One region of the Oceanobacillus sp. FSL K6-3682 genome, then DNA from elsewhere that is predicted to be linked to it. Evidence: a T-box and tRNA genes for the amino acid it is inferred to sense, from the RefSeq annotation. Region 1 holds a T-box; the other regions hold tRNA genes.
The links. A T-box is a leader RNA that pairs with one kind of tRNA and senses whether it is charged. The one in region 1 lies ahead of thrS (threonine--tRNA ligase), so its partner is inferred to be a tRNA-Thr.

Region 1 (4,279 bases):
AGCTTCGTTTCAAAGTCATGGTCACCAATTCCAGGTGTAAAACGTACTTCCTTGACATTGATTACCTTTTGTTTTTTACGAGCTTCCTTGTCTTTCTTCTGCTGCTCAAAACGATACTTCCCGTAATCCATAATACGACATACCGGCGGTTTTGCGTTTGGAGCAACTAATACTAAATCAAGGTTTCGTTTCCCGGCAATCTCTAATGCTTCATTACGAGTTTTTACTCCAAGCTGATCCCCATTTGAATCAATGAGACGAACTTCTCTTGCACGAATTTTTTCGTTAACATTCATATCCTTGCTAATAGCCAGCCACCTCCGAAAATTTTGTTACTGATCTATCTGGACAAGTCAAATCATTTCATTCCATAAAAAAAGTGTCGGTACACATACGCACCCACACATCTCCTCATTCGTAAACATGAATCGTGATGAACCCGTTAACTGCCTATACAGGCGTCAATCAGGTGAGAAGCGGGTGCTTCTACTTGTCTTTAGATCATATCATTAACTTTTATAATATAGCATTTTATCGTTTTATTGTCAAGGACTTGTATCCTTTGTTTTAAACAACTATTGAATCATAGCATGATTATTGAAGAGTGTCAATGTATTTTTTAAAATAGACAGCCATTACTTTGATGCAGTTAGCCGTCAGACACCAAAAAGGCTATTCTCACATAACACATGAAAATAGCCTCCTTTTTAGTCATAAACAATGCTTATTTCTTCTGATCAATTTCTGCTTTGATAAAGTCAACGAATTGATCAAACGGGAGTGTTTCTGTATTTTGCTCACCGTAACGGCGATAGTTAACACTGTTTGCTTCCGTTTCCTTATCCCCTAATACAAGAGCAAATGGAATTTTTTGTGTCTGCGCTTCACGTATTTTATACCCTAATTTTTCATCACGGCTGTCTAATTCTACGCGGATACCTTTCTGGCGTAATTTTTCTTCTATCTCTTTCGAATAATCAAGGTGCGCCTGCAGAGATACAGGGATAATTTTTGCCTGTACCGGAGCGAGCCATGTTGGGAAAGCTCCTTTGTATTCTTCAATAAGAAATGCAACAAAACGCTCCATGGTAGACACAACACCACGGTGAATAACAACAGGACGATGCTCTTTTCCATCCTCGCCAATATAAGTTAAATCAAAGCGTTCCGGTAAGTGGAAATCTAATTGTACAGTAGATAATGTTTCATCTTTTCCTAATGCTGTTTTCACTTGAACATCCAGCTTCGGACCATAGAAGGCAGCTTCTCCTTCTGCTTCTACATATTCTAATTTCATATCCTCCATTGTTTCTTTCAGCATCGCCTGCGCTTTGTCCCACATAGCATCATTATCAACATATTTCTCTTTATCCTCTGGATCACGATAAGAGAGACGGAAATAGTAGTCTTCAATCCCAAAGTCTTTATATACTTTTTGAACAAGCTCTACAACACGAATAAATTCTTCTTTTAACTGATCGGGACGGGCAAAAATATGCGCGTCATTCAAAGTCATTGCACGAACACGCTGCAGACCTGCAAGCGCCCCACTCATTTCATGACGATGCATGGTACCAAGCTCAGCAATACGTACTGGCAGGTTACGATAGCTCCATAATTGATTTTTGAAAACCATCATATGATGTGGACAGTTCATTGGACGCAGCACAAGCTCTTCATTATCCATTTCCATTGGCGGGAACATATCCTCCTGGTAATGATCCCAGTGGCCGCTTGTTTTGTAGAGCTCCACATTACCGAGTACAGGAGTGTATACATGGTCATAGCCTAATCGTTCTTCCAGATCAACTATATAACGTTCAATATTACGACGGATAGTCGCCCCTTTTGGAAGCCATAGCGGCAGCCCCTGACCAACTTTCTGCGATACAGTAAAGAGGCCCAGCTCTTTACCAAGCTTACGATGGTCTCGTTCTTTACGCTCTTCCAGAATGCGCAGATACTCATCTAATTGTGATTTTTTTTCAAATTCTGTTCCGTAAATACGCTGCAGCTGCTTATTATTACTGTCTCCACGCCAATATGCACCAGAAATACTTAATAATTTAAATGCTTTAATTTTACTTGTTGAAGGAACATGCACACCCCGGCATAAATCAAAGAATTCCCCCTGCTCATAAATTGTTACAGTTTCATCTTCAGGGATCGCATCAAGCAGCTCTAATTTTAATTCATCGCCAATTTCTGCAAACCGTGCTTTTGCTTCATCGCGGGATACTTCCACACGTTTTATTTCTAAGTTTTCATCTACAATTCTTTTCATTTCTTTTTCTATTTTAGGAAGATCCTCCGGTGTTAATGAATGCTCCATATCAATGTCATAATAGAAGCCTTCTTCAATAACAGGACCGACACCTAATTGGACATTGGAATATAATCGTTTCACAGCCTGTGCCAGTAAATGTGCTGTAGAGTGACGAGCAATTTCCAGGCCTTCCTGATCACGATAAGTAACGATTTCAATCTTACCGCCTTTAGGAAGCTCTCTGCGTAAGTCCAAAGCCTCTCCATCTAATCTAATAGCAAGTGCCTGTTTTTTTAAACCTGGAGAAATCGAAGCTGCTATATCTTCCCCTGTAGTTCCTACAGGGAATTGCTTCTCCGCTCCGTCTGGAAAAATAATTGTTAAATCAGCCATTTTCATCGAACTCCTTTATCAAATATAAAAACGCTCCATCCCTTTGCGTTATGCAAAGGGACGAGCGTTTAATATCGTGGTTCCACCCTAATTCCTGAAGATAAAAAATCCTTTTATCCCCAGCTTCATTGATCTTTAACGCAGATAAAACGTTACTGCCTACTACAAATTATTTCAGCAGCAATGCTCCAAGGGGGTAATTATTTCTTTACGAAAGGAAGCTTGCAGCCAAAGGACTTCCCTCTCTGAATACGTAAGCTGAAAATAATCATGTCCTCATCTCAGCAGTTTCATTTTCAAACTCTATACGTATTATATTCCTTCCAGGATTGAAAAGCAAGTCCAATTGTTTAATCTAAACGAGAAAGAATCGATACCCCTTTCCTTTCAAATTCTACCCTTTCCTGAAAAATATTTGTTATTGTCATTATTTTCGGATCTGCTGGATTATCTCCATATACTTTTATTCTGGCCGGTGACATTGCAATAAGCGGACTTAAATTAAATTCATTTTCATGTAAACCTAATGCATATAAGGGGGCTTGATACATCCAAAAACGCAGCATATCTTTAGAAATTACTTCCCCTTTTTCATTGTAAAAAATAAAATTTTCTCCCTGCTCTATATGAATTAAATCAACACAAGGATCTTTTTTCTCAATATAATGACGTAACATATCAATAAATGTCTGATGATCCTCTTCCCTCTTAAATTCTTCAATAGCCTTCCCGACACATTCTTGAATAAAGTCTAAAAAATGAGCCAGCCGAAAATGCAATATCGCACTAAAATGAATACTCGTATGTTCCTTTAAATGCAAAAAAAAGATATACTGCAAAAGCTTTGTTGTATCTACCTGCTCACGTAAAAACTGATTATCAGAATCTGAGTCAAATAAAATCCACATAGAAAAATCATAAATACGATTAATTTCATCAGGATCTGAAAAGTAATAATTATTTGTGATTTTTCGAATGATGATATCAGAAAGATGCTCTTCTATAAAAACATTTGCCATCGCAGAGCTTATCACGTTAATTAAATCTATCCCTGCTAAATCACCTTCCAGACATAATTTATTACCCCATCTGGTATTTGCTTGTTGATGTACTCTGATCTTTTTTCTATATGGATTTAACTGATTACGAAAAGCCGCTACTTCCTTATCTGATTCAAAATACACTTCCAACAATACATATCACCCTCATCCACTTACAAACTGTTACATTATATGGACAAGTTCAGATAAAAATGCTCAAACTAGTCAGACTAGCAGATTTGCTTGATGTAGTATAAGAGGGTGTTCAAAAAGTGATATATAAGTTAATTCTTGCTCGTAATATTTGCTAAAACTAGATTCGATCCATTCGTATGAATCTCACGAATGGATCAAGAGCATATACTAGCACTTAGGGACTTTTGAACAGCCTCTATAAAAAAATCTGCAAAAAGATACTTGTTATGCCTATTTAAAAAAACATTTAAAAAGTTTCACCTGATGATAAACATATGAATAGAAAAGAGGATTTCCATCAGCGGAAATCCTCTTTTCTATTCGTCTCTTCTGTTTTCACCAGACATTTTCACCACTGTACTTACCTGCTTAATACGCTCAATAA
Region 2 (4,279 bases), 1.9 Mb from region 1:
TGCGTTACAGCACGATAGGGGTCAGAAGCAGCAAATTCATAGGCATGAATAACACCGTCTCTTACCTCTTCCCCAGAAAACGAACCTGTTTTCAGCAGATGTGGAGGTATAAAGCATTTCGCTGTTACAAGGCTGCGGTCTGCATAATTTGATAAAATACGCAAATAAACCTTTCCCCTGGTTATTTCTTCCACGATTGGAGCAATAGATTCTACCATGGTATTAATCATATTAGCACCCATTGCGTCACAGGTATCTACGTAGATATGCATAACCAGCATTTTACTATATGACGAAGAATCCTCTTCATTCAGAATCCGGACATCCAAATCCTTCACACCGCCGCCGCGATTGACAATACTTGGATAAGCATCATCAGCGGCACGCATTAATATATCTTTTTGTTGAAAAATTTTTTGCTTTGCTTCTTGAAAATCAGGACATCCAACAACTTGAATCTGTCCAATCATCAGTCTTTCCTTTGACTCTGTCTGAAATCCGCCAGCTTCTCTGACTATTTTTGCAATATGGCTTGCAGAAGCAACGACAGAAGCTTCTTCAATAGCCATTGGTACTACATATCCTTTCCCGTTTATCAAAAAATTTAATCCTAATCCAAATGGTAATTGATAGGTACCAATGACATTCTCAATCATATTATCTGCTGTTTCAATAGTAAGCGCGTCTGCGTTAGACAAATTTTGCGTTTCTGCATCCGTTAAAGAAAAGGCTTCACGTAATAATGCGCGCCTGTCTTCTACCGTCATATTATAAAAACCGGGTATTCTTGAAGAGGTCATGCCTAGCTCATCCTTTTTATTTATCATATCTAAATATGTTTTTTATTACTAAGTACTAAATTAAACTATATTTGATTATAACACGAATTCTACCGTTTTTTCATTTAGAAGATACTTATTTCGTTACTGGAATTATGTTAATCATTTTATCGTAATAAAATAAGAATTTTTACTTTATTAAAAGTAAAAAAATGCACAACACCAGTCTATATGCTTACAATGCTTCTATAATATATACTTTCTCATGATTTATTTCTTATGCGTAATATCAAAAAGCAAGAGCTTTAATGATTTGTTTCCCGCTTCATATATTTTAATCCTCAGTGACCTGAATACATATATATAAGGATAAAACAGTTTACTTATTTATAAAGAAAAAAACGAGATAATATTATCCCGTTTTCCTAAAGTGTTTTATACTTGTCATTCTTGTAATGAGCCATGAAGGATTCGAACCTTCGACCCTCTGATTAAAAGTCAGATGCTCTACCGACTGAGCTAATGGCTCCCATTTTAAACAGCTTTATATCTTATTTAGTGCTTCTCTATCCAGCAGACCCCTGCATCTGCCAGCAAACGCTTCGAAGTTAATCCTTCGGGGTTACTCGCAGTTTACTCGGCAGAAGCTTTGCTCGTTGCTCTACCGACTGAGCTAATGGCTCCTGTTATTTAAGCTATCCGCCTAAAAAAGACATAAAAAAAAGGCTGGGCCACTAGGATTCGAACCTAGGGTACACGGGATCAAAACCCGATGCCTTACCGCTTGGCTATGGCCCAACAAAAAACATGGTGGAGGGGGGCAGATTCGAACTGCCGAACCCTGAGGGAGCGGATTTACAGTCCGCCGCGTTTAGCCACTTCGCTACCCCTCCATATTATTGTTAACCATACTTTCAAATATATACACAAAAAATGGTGCCGGCCAGAGGACTTGAACCCCCAACCTACTGATTACAAGTCAGTTGCTCTACCAGTTGAGCTAGGCCGGCATAATGGTGGAGGATGCAGGGCTCGAACCTGCGACCCCCTGCTTGTAAGGCAGGTGCTCTCCCAGCTGAGCTAATCCTCCATTATTGGTGACCCGTACGGGATTCGAACCCGTGTTACCGCCGTGAAAGGGCGGTGTCTTAACCGCTTGACCAACGGGCCATGATGCGTTGTCTGAGAAGCTTTATGTAAGTATCTCTCGCAAACTGACGAATTTTATTATATCGAGTAACCAACCGTTTGTAAAGAGAAAAATGAAAAAAACTTTATTTTATTTTTTAAAAGCTCCTCGATTACCTCCTGTCCCTTATTCCAATGCTGTTTTTAGAGGCTTTAATTCCATCACATATTCCATGCTTTTGAATATTTCCTTCTATAATATAAACAACTTTTGAGTGATTTCTCTATTTATGACTAATAACCATGATTCCCTGCTGAATGAAATTTTTTTATAAGCTAAATTACTAAATAATACCCTTTAATTTTTCAACAAAAATAAAATGAAACATGTAACCAGTTAAAAAATACACCGATAGTCCTCCCGGGAAAGTAAAATATATTTCCGTAATAGTCTTGCCCAGGCTGAATTTTTATTTACATATGCTCTTCTATCTAAAAGGAAAAACAGATTATCACTTTATCACCTGGTACTAATCAGTTATAATAGGTGCTAAGTTAAATGTTGAATGGAGGATGAAAATGACAAAACTATTAGAAGGTAAAAATATTGTTGTAATGGGTGTTGCTAATGAAAGAAGTATCGCCTGGGGTATCACAAAATCTCTACATAATGCTGGAGCCAACCTTATTTTTACGAATAGACAAGAAAGATCCTATAAAAAACTAGCCAAACTTTTAGATAAGCATGAAATTGAACCAAAAGCAGTTGTTTCCTGCGATGTAGCATCAGATGAGAGTGTACAGGAGGCTTTTAATGAAATAAAAGAAAAAGTCGGTGTAATTCACGGGTTAGTTCACTCCGTTGCTTTTGCCAAACGTGAAGAACTGCAAGGTGAATATGTAAATACTTCTCGCGACGGCTTTTTATTGGCACAAGAAATCAGCGCTTATTCGCTGGTATCTGTTACAAAGGCTGCACAGGAATTAATGACTGAAGGCGGCTCAATTGTCACACAAACTTATATTGGAGCGGAGCAGGTTGTTCCAGGCTACAACGTTATGGGTGTTGCTAAAGCATCTTTGGAAGCAAGCGTCCGCTATTTAGCTGAAGATGTAGGTAAACGCGGAATTCGCGTGAACGCTGTATCAGCAGGCCCAATCCGCACACTCTCTGCAAAGGGAGTTGCTAATTTTAATGAAAAATCACATGTTGTGGAAGAAAAAGCTCCACTGCGCCGTAACATTGATCAGGATGAAGTTGGAGATGCAACTTTATTCTTCCTTAGTGAACTCTCTCGCGGAATCACTGGGGAAGTATTGCATGTGGATGCCGGTTTTAACATTATCGGCGGCTGATTCCTACAAAATATACAAAACTGCCTCTCTTAAAAAGAGAAGGCAGTTTTTTTTTGGCTGAAAACAAAGTTTTCTTCTATGTTTAATAACTATTTATAGCGGGAATCAGTATTAATGGAAAATATATAAAGGGGTGTAATAAAATGTATAACTATATACAGCATTATATTAACGGTCAGTGGGTTGATTCCACTGGAAACGAGAAAATTGATGTGATCAACCCTGCAACGGAAGAAAAAATTGGTGAAATCAGCTCTGGGACGAAAGAGGATCTCGATAAAGCAGTAAAAGCTGCGCGAGCTGCATTCCCGGCTTTTTCACAAACAACCAAAGAAGAACGCGCTGCATTGTTAGACCGCATTGCAGATGAATATGAGAAACGGAAAAACAAGTTTATTGAAATAATCATAGCAGAGCTTGGCTCTCCAGTAACTTTTACCACAAATGTACAATATCAAATGGGATTAAACCATTTCCGCACAGCAGCAAAGCTAGTACGCGATTTTGAGTTTACCGAAAAACGGGAAAACTCTTTGGTCCAAAAAGATGCTATTGGCGTTGCCGGTTTAATCACACCATGGAATTTCCCTACAAACCAAGTTTCTACGAAGTTAGCTTCCGCGTTTGCAGCTGGCAGCACAGTGGTATTAAAACCGTCTGAAGAAACGCCATTTGCGGCAATGCTGCTTACCGAAGCGATGGAAGCTGCCGGCGTTCCTGAAGGAGTATTCAACCTTGTAACCGGAACAGGCGATACAATTGGTAATGGTATCAGCTCTCACCCGGATATTGATTTCGTATCTTTCACCGGATCCGGTAAAGTTGGAACTAAAATTATGGAAAATGCAGCACCAGATATTAAAAAAGTAGCGCTGGAACTTGGCGGTAAATCTCCAATCATTGTATTAGATGATACAGACATCGATTACGCTGCTAAAAAGGCGATTTCCAATATTGCCGGCAATACAGGTCAGGTTTGTACAGCAGGAACACGTGCAATTGTCCCTGAATCTATT
Region 3 (4,279 bases), 2.1 Mb from region 1:
ATGTCCTGTCCCATTACGAACAGTGGGTTCCCCCATTCGGAAATCCCCGGATCAAAGTTTACTTACAACTCCCCGAGGCATATCGGTGTTAGTCCCGTCCTTCATCGGCTCCTAGTGCCAAGGCATCCACCGTGCGCCCTTATTCACTTAACTAAAGTTTTGGAATAAGTTTGCTGATTACTTCGTAATCAGTTGTGTTGCTATATCAATAGCTTTTTTGCCTTATTTCTAAAGTTTGATGTCGTTGTTACTCTTATTTAGTTTTCAAGGTACAAAAAGAGAGATTGCTCTCTCAAAACTGAACCAAACAACCAAGTACAAAATTCCGTTATATATCCTTAGAAAGGAGGTGATCCAGCCGCACCTTCCGATACGGCTACCTTGTTACGACTTCACCCCAATCATTCGTCCCACCTTCGGCGGCTGGCTCCAAAAAGGTTACCTCACCGACTTCGGGTGTTACGAACTCTCGTGGTGTGACGGGCGGTGTGTACAAGACCCGGGAACGTATTCACCGCGGCATGCTGATCCGCGATTACTAGCGATTCCGGCTTCATGTAGGCGAGTTGCAGCCTACAATCCGAACTGAGAACGGTTTTATGGGATTTGCTTGACCTCGCGGGCTTGCTTCCCTTTGTTCCGTCCATTGTAGCACGTGTGTAGCCCAGGTCATAAGGGGCATGATGATTTGACGTCATCCCCACCTTCCTCCGGTTTGTCACCGGCAGTCACCTTAGAGTGCCCAACTAAATGCTGGCAACTAAGATCAAGGGTTGCGCTCGTTGCGGGACTTAACCCAACATCTCACGACACGAGCTGACGACAACCATGCACCACCTGTCACTTTGTCCCCGAAGGGAAAACTCTGTCTCCAGAGCGGTCAAAGGATGTCAAGACCTGGTAAGGTTCTTCGCGTTGCTTCGAATTAAACCACATGCTCCACCGCTTGTGCGGGTCCCCGTCAATTCTTTTGAGTTTCAGCCTTGCGGCCGTACTCCCCAGGCGGAGTGCTTAATGCGTTAACTTCAGCACTAAGGGGCGGAAACCCCCTAACACCTAGCACTCATCGTTTACGGCGTGGACTACCAGGGTATCTAATCCTGTTCGCTCCCCACGCTTTCGCTCCTCAGCGTCAGTTACAGACCAGAGAGTCGCCTTCGCCACTGGTGTTCCTCCACATCTCTACGCATTTCACCGCTACACGTGGAATTCCACTCTCCTCTTCTGCACTCAAGTCCTCCAGTTTCCAATGCACGTTTACGGTTGAGCCGCAAGATTTCACATCAGACTTAAAGAACCGCCTGCGAGCGCTTTACGCCCAATAATTCCGGACAACGCTTGCCACCTACGTATTACCGCGGCTGCTGGCACGTAGTTAGCCGTGGCTTTCTGGTCGGGTACCGTCAAGGTACGATCAGTTACTATCATACTTGTTCTTCCCCGACAACAGAGTTTTACGATCCGAAAACCTTCATCACTCACGCGGCGTTGCTCCGTCAGACTTTCGTCCATTGCGGAAGATTCCCTACTGCTGCCTCCCGTAGGAGTCTGGGCCGTGTCTCAGTCCCAGTGTGGCCGATCACCCTCTCAGGTCGGCTACGCATCGTCGCCTTGGTGAGCCATTACCTCACCAACTAGCTAATGCGCCGCAGGCCCATCTGTAAGTGACAGCAAAAGCCGCCTTTCAACTTACCATCAGGAGATGATAAGTATTATCCGGTATTAGCTCGCGTTTCCGCGAGTTATCCCAGTCTTACAGGCAGGTTGCCTACGTGTTACTCACCCGTCCGCCGCTCGTTCCACGAACGTCCCTCCGAAGAGTTCTGTCCGCTTCCCGCGCTCGACTTGCATGTATTAGGCACGCCGCCAGCGTTCGTCCTGAGCCAAGATCAAACTCTCCATAAAAGTGTTTGTTTCTTTAGCTTTCAGAAGTCAACTTCTGACTTAAATATTCAAGAAAAACGAGGTGTTTTTCTTCTTTCGTACTGGTTGTTTTGTTCAGTTTTCAAAGAGCAATTTCTTTGTCGCTTTTAAAAACGGCGACCAAATCAATATATCATGTTTCAAAACCATTGTCAACAACTTATTTAAAAGTTATTGAGTGGAGCCTAGCGGGATCGAACCGCTGACCTCCTGCGTGCAAGGCAGGCGCTCTCCCAGCTGAGCTAAGGCCCCATGTTATATTCATGTAATGGTCGGGAAGACAGGATTCGAACCTGCGACCCCTTGGTCCCAAACCAAGTGCTCTACCAAGCTGAGCTACTTCCCGATGGCGCGCCCGAGAGGAGTCGAACCCCTAACCTCTTGATCCGTAGTCAAACGCTCTATCCAATTGAGCTACGGGCGCTTATGGTGCCGAGGACCGGAATCGAACCGGTACGGTAATCACTTACCGCAGGATTTTAAGTCCTGTGCGTCTGCCAGTTCCGCCACCCCGGCAATATTTGGAGCGGAAGACGGGATTCGAACCCGCGACCCCCACCTTGGCAAGGTGATGTTCTACCACTGAACTACTTCCGCGTATTGCCTTTATTTAATTAATGGTGCGGGTGGAGGGACTTGAACCCCCACGCCCGAAGGCACTAGATCCTAAGTCTAGCGCGTCTGCCAATTCCGCCACACCCGCAAATGGTGAGCCATGAAGGATTCGAACCTTCGACCCTCTGATTAAAAGTCAGATGCTCTACCGACTGAGCTAATGGCTCCTTAAAAGGAAAATGGTGCCGGCCAGAGGACTTGAACCCCCAACCTACTGATTACAAGTCAGTTGCTCTACCAGTTGAGCTAGGCCGGCATAATGGTGGAGGATGCAGGGCTCGAACCTGCGACCCCCTGCTTGTAAGGCAGGTGCTCTCCCAGCTGAGCTAATCCTCCGGATTTAAAGCCTGGCAACGTCCTACTCTCGCAGGGGGAAGCCCCCAACTACCATTGGCGCTGAAGAACTTAACTTCTGTGTTCGGCATGGGAACAGGTGTGACCTCTTCGCTATCGCCACCAGACAATACAATATGTAACTTGAAGATGTTTCCTTAAAAACAAGGACAAGTTATATTATATGCACTTCAGAATAAAAATGCAACACTTTTTTTAAATTTGCACCCTGAAAACTAAATAAGAGTAACGTGACATCAAAAAACTTAGATAAGTCCTCAATCGATTAGTATCCGTCAGCTGCACGTGTCGCCACGCTTCCACCTCGGACCTATCAACCTCATCGTCTCTGAGGGATTTTACTCACTTGAAGTGATGGGAAGTTTCATCTTGAGGGGGGCTTCATGCTTAGATGCTTTCAGCACTTATCCTTTCCACACGTAGCTACCCAGCTATGCTCCTGGCGGAACAACTGGTACACCAGCGGTGTGTCCATCCCGGTCCTCTCGTACTAAGGACAGCTCCTCTCAAACTTCCAACGCCCACGACGGATAGGGACCGAACTGTCTCACGACGTTCTGAACCCAGCTCGCGTACCGCTTTAATGGGCGAACAGCCCAACCCTTGGGACCGACTACAGCCCCAGGATGCGATGAGCCGACATCGAGGTGCCAAACCTCCCCGTCGATGTGAACTCTTGGGGGAGATAAGCCTGTTATCCCCGGGGTAGCTTTTATCCGTTGAGCGATGGCCCTTCCATGCGGAACCACCGGATCACTAAGCCCGACTTTCGTCCCTGCTCGACTTGTAGGTCTCGCAGTCAAGCTCCCTTCTGCCTTTACACTCTACGAATGATTTCCAACCATTCTGAGGGAACCTTTGGGCGCCTCCGTTACCTTTTAGGAGGCGACCGCCCCAGTCAAACTGCCCGCCTGACACTGTCTCCGAACCGGATTACGGTCCTGGGTTAGAATGGTCATACAGTTAGGGTGGTATCCCACGGGTGCCTCCACGTAAGCTGGCGCTCACGCTTCAAAGGCTCCCACCTATCCTGTACAAACTGCACAAACATTCCATATCAGGCTACAGTAAAGCTCCACGGGGTCTTTCCGTCCTGTCGCGGGTAATGCGCATCTTCACGCATAGTATAATTTCACCGGGTCTCTCGTTGAGACAGTGCCCAAGTCGTTGCACCTTTCGTGCGGGTCGGAACTTACCCGACAAGGAATTTCGCTACCTTAGGACCGTTATAGTTACGGCCGCCGTTTACTGGGGCTTCGGTTCAAAGCTTCGCTCCGAAGAGCTAACTCTTCCCCTTAACCTTCCAGCACCGGGCAGGTGTCAGCCCCTATACTTCGCCTTTCGGCTTCGCAGAGACCTGTGTTTTTGCTAAACAGTCGCTTGGGCC

Region 2: it encodes a tRNA-Thr, which carries the amino acid that the T-box ahead of thrS (threonine--tRNA ligase) is inferred to sense. The anticodon was not compared.
Region 3: it encodes a tRNA-Thr, which carries the amino acid that the T-box ahead of thrS (threonine--tRNA ligase) is inferred to sense. The anticodon was not compared.

The regions. Positions count from the first base shown of each region.
Region 1 is NZ_CP150263.1:2,159,619-2,163,897, reverse strand. Features, by position in the region: gene infC (translation initiation factor IF-3) at 1-296, opposite strand, end outside; ribosomal protein L20 leader region at 368-498, opposite strand; gene thrS (threonine--tRNA ligase) at 725-2,659, opposite strand; T-box leader at 2,713-2,951, opposite strand; gene ytxC (sporulation protein YtxC) at 3,010-3,843, opposite strand; gene dnaI (primosomal protein DnaI) at 4,212-4,279, opposite strand, start outside.
Region 2 is NZ_CP150263.1:303,819-308,097, reverse strand. Features, by position in the region: gene MHH51_RS01635 (hydroxymethylglutaryl-CoA reductase, degradative) at 1-800, opposite strand, end outside; tRNA gene MHH51_RS01630 (tRNA-Lys) at 1,236-1,308, opposite strand; tRNA gene MHH51_RS01625 (tRNA-Gln) at 1,506-1,577, opposite strand; tRNA gene MHH51_RS01620 (tRNA-Tyr) at 1,588-1,672, opposite strand; tRNA gene MHH51_RS01615 (tRNA-Thr) at 1,714-1,789, opposite strand; tRNA gene MHH51_RS01610 (tRNA-Val) at 1,794-1,869, opposite strand; tRNA gene MHH51_RS01605 (tRNA-Glu) at 1,875-1,949, opposite strand; gene fabI (enoyl-ACP reductase FabI) at 2,487-3,263, shown strand; gene MHH51_RS01595 (aldehyde dehydrogenase family protein) at 3,407-4,279, shown strand, end outside.
Region 3 is NZ_CP150263.1:101,788-106,066, reverse strand. Features, by position in the region: rRNA gene MHH51_RS00555 (23S ribosomal RNA) at 1-153, opposite strand, end outside; rRNA gene MHH51_RS00550 (16S ribosomal RNA) at 343-1,905, opposite strand; tRNA gene MHH51_RS00545 (tRNA-Ala) at 2,103-2,175, opposite strand; tRNA gene MHH51_RS00540 (tRNA-Pro) at 2,193-2,269, opposite strand; tRNA gene MHH51_RS00535 (tRNA-Arg) at 2,271-2,347, opposite strand; tRNA gene MHH51_RS00530 (tRNA-Leu) at 2,351-2,439, opposite strand; tRNA gene MHH51_RS00525 (tRNA-Gly) at 2,446-2,520, opposite strand; tRNA gene MHH51_RS00520 (tRNA-Leu) at 2,542-2,626, opposite strand; tRNA gene MHH51_RS00515 (tRNA-Lys) at 2,630-2,705, opposite strand; tRNA gene MHH51_RS00510 (tRNA-Thr) at 2,719-2,794, opposite strand; tRNA gene MHH51_RS00505 (tRNA-Val) at 2,799-2,874, opposite strand; rRNA gene rrf (5S ribosomal RNA) at 2,884-2,999, opposite strand; rRNA gene MHH51_RS00495 (23S ribosomal RNA) at 3,138-4,279, opposite strand, start outside.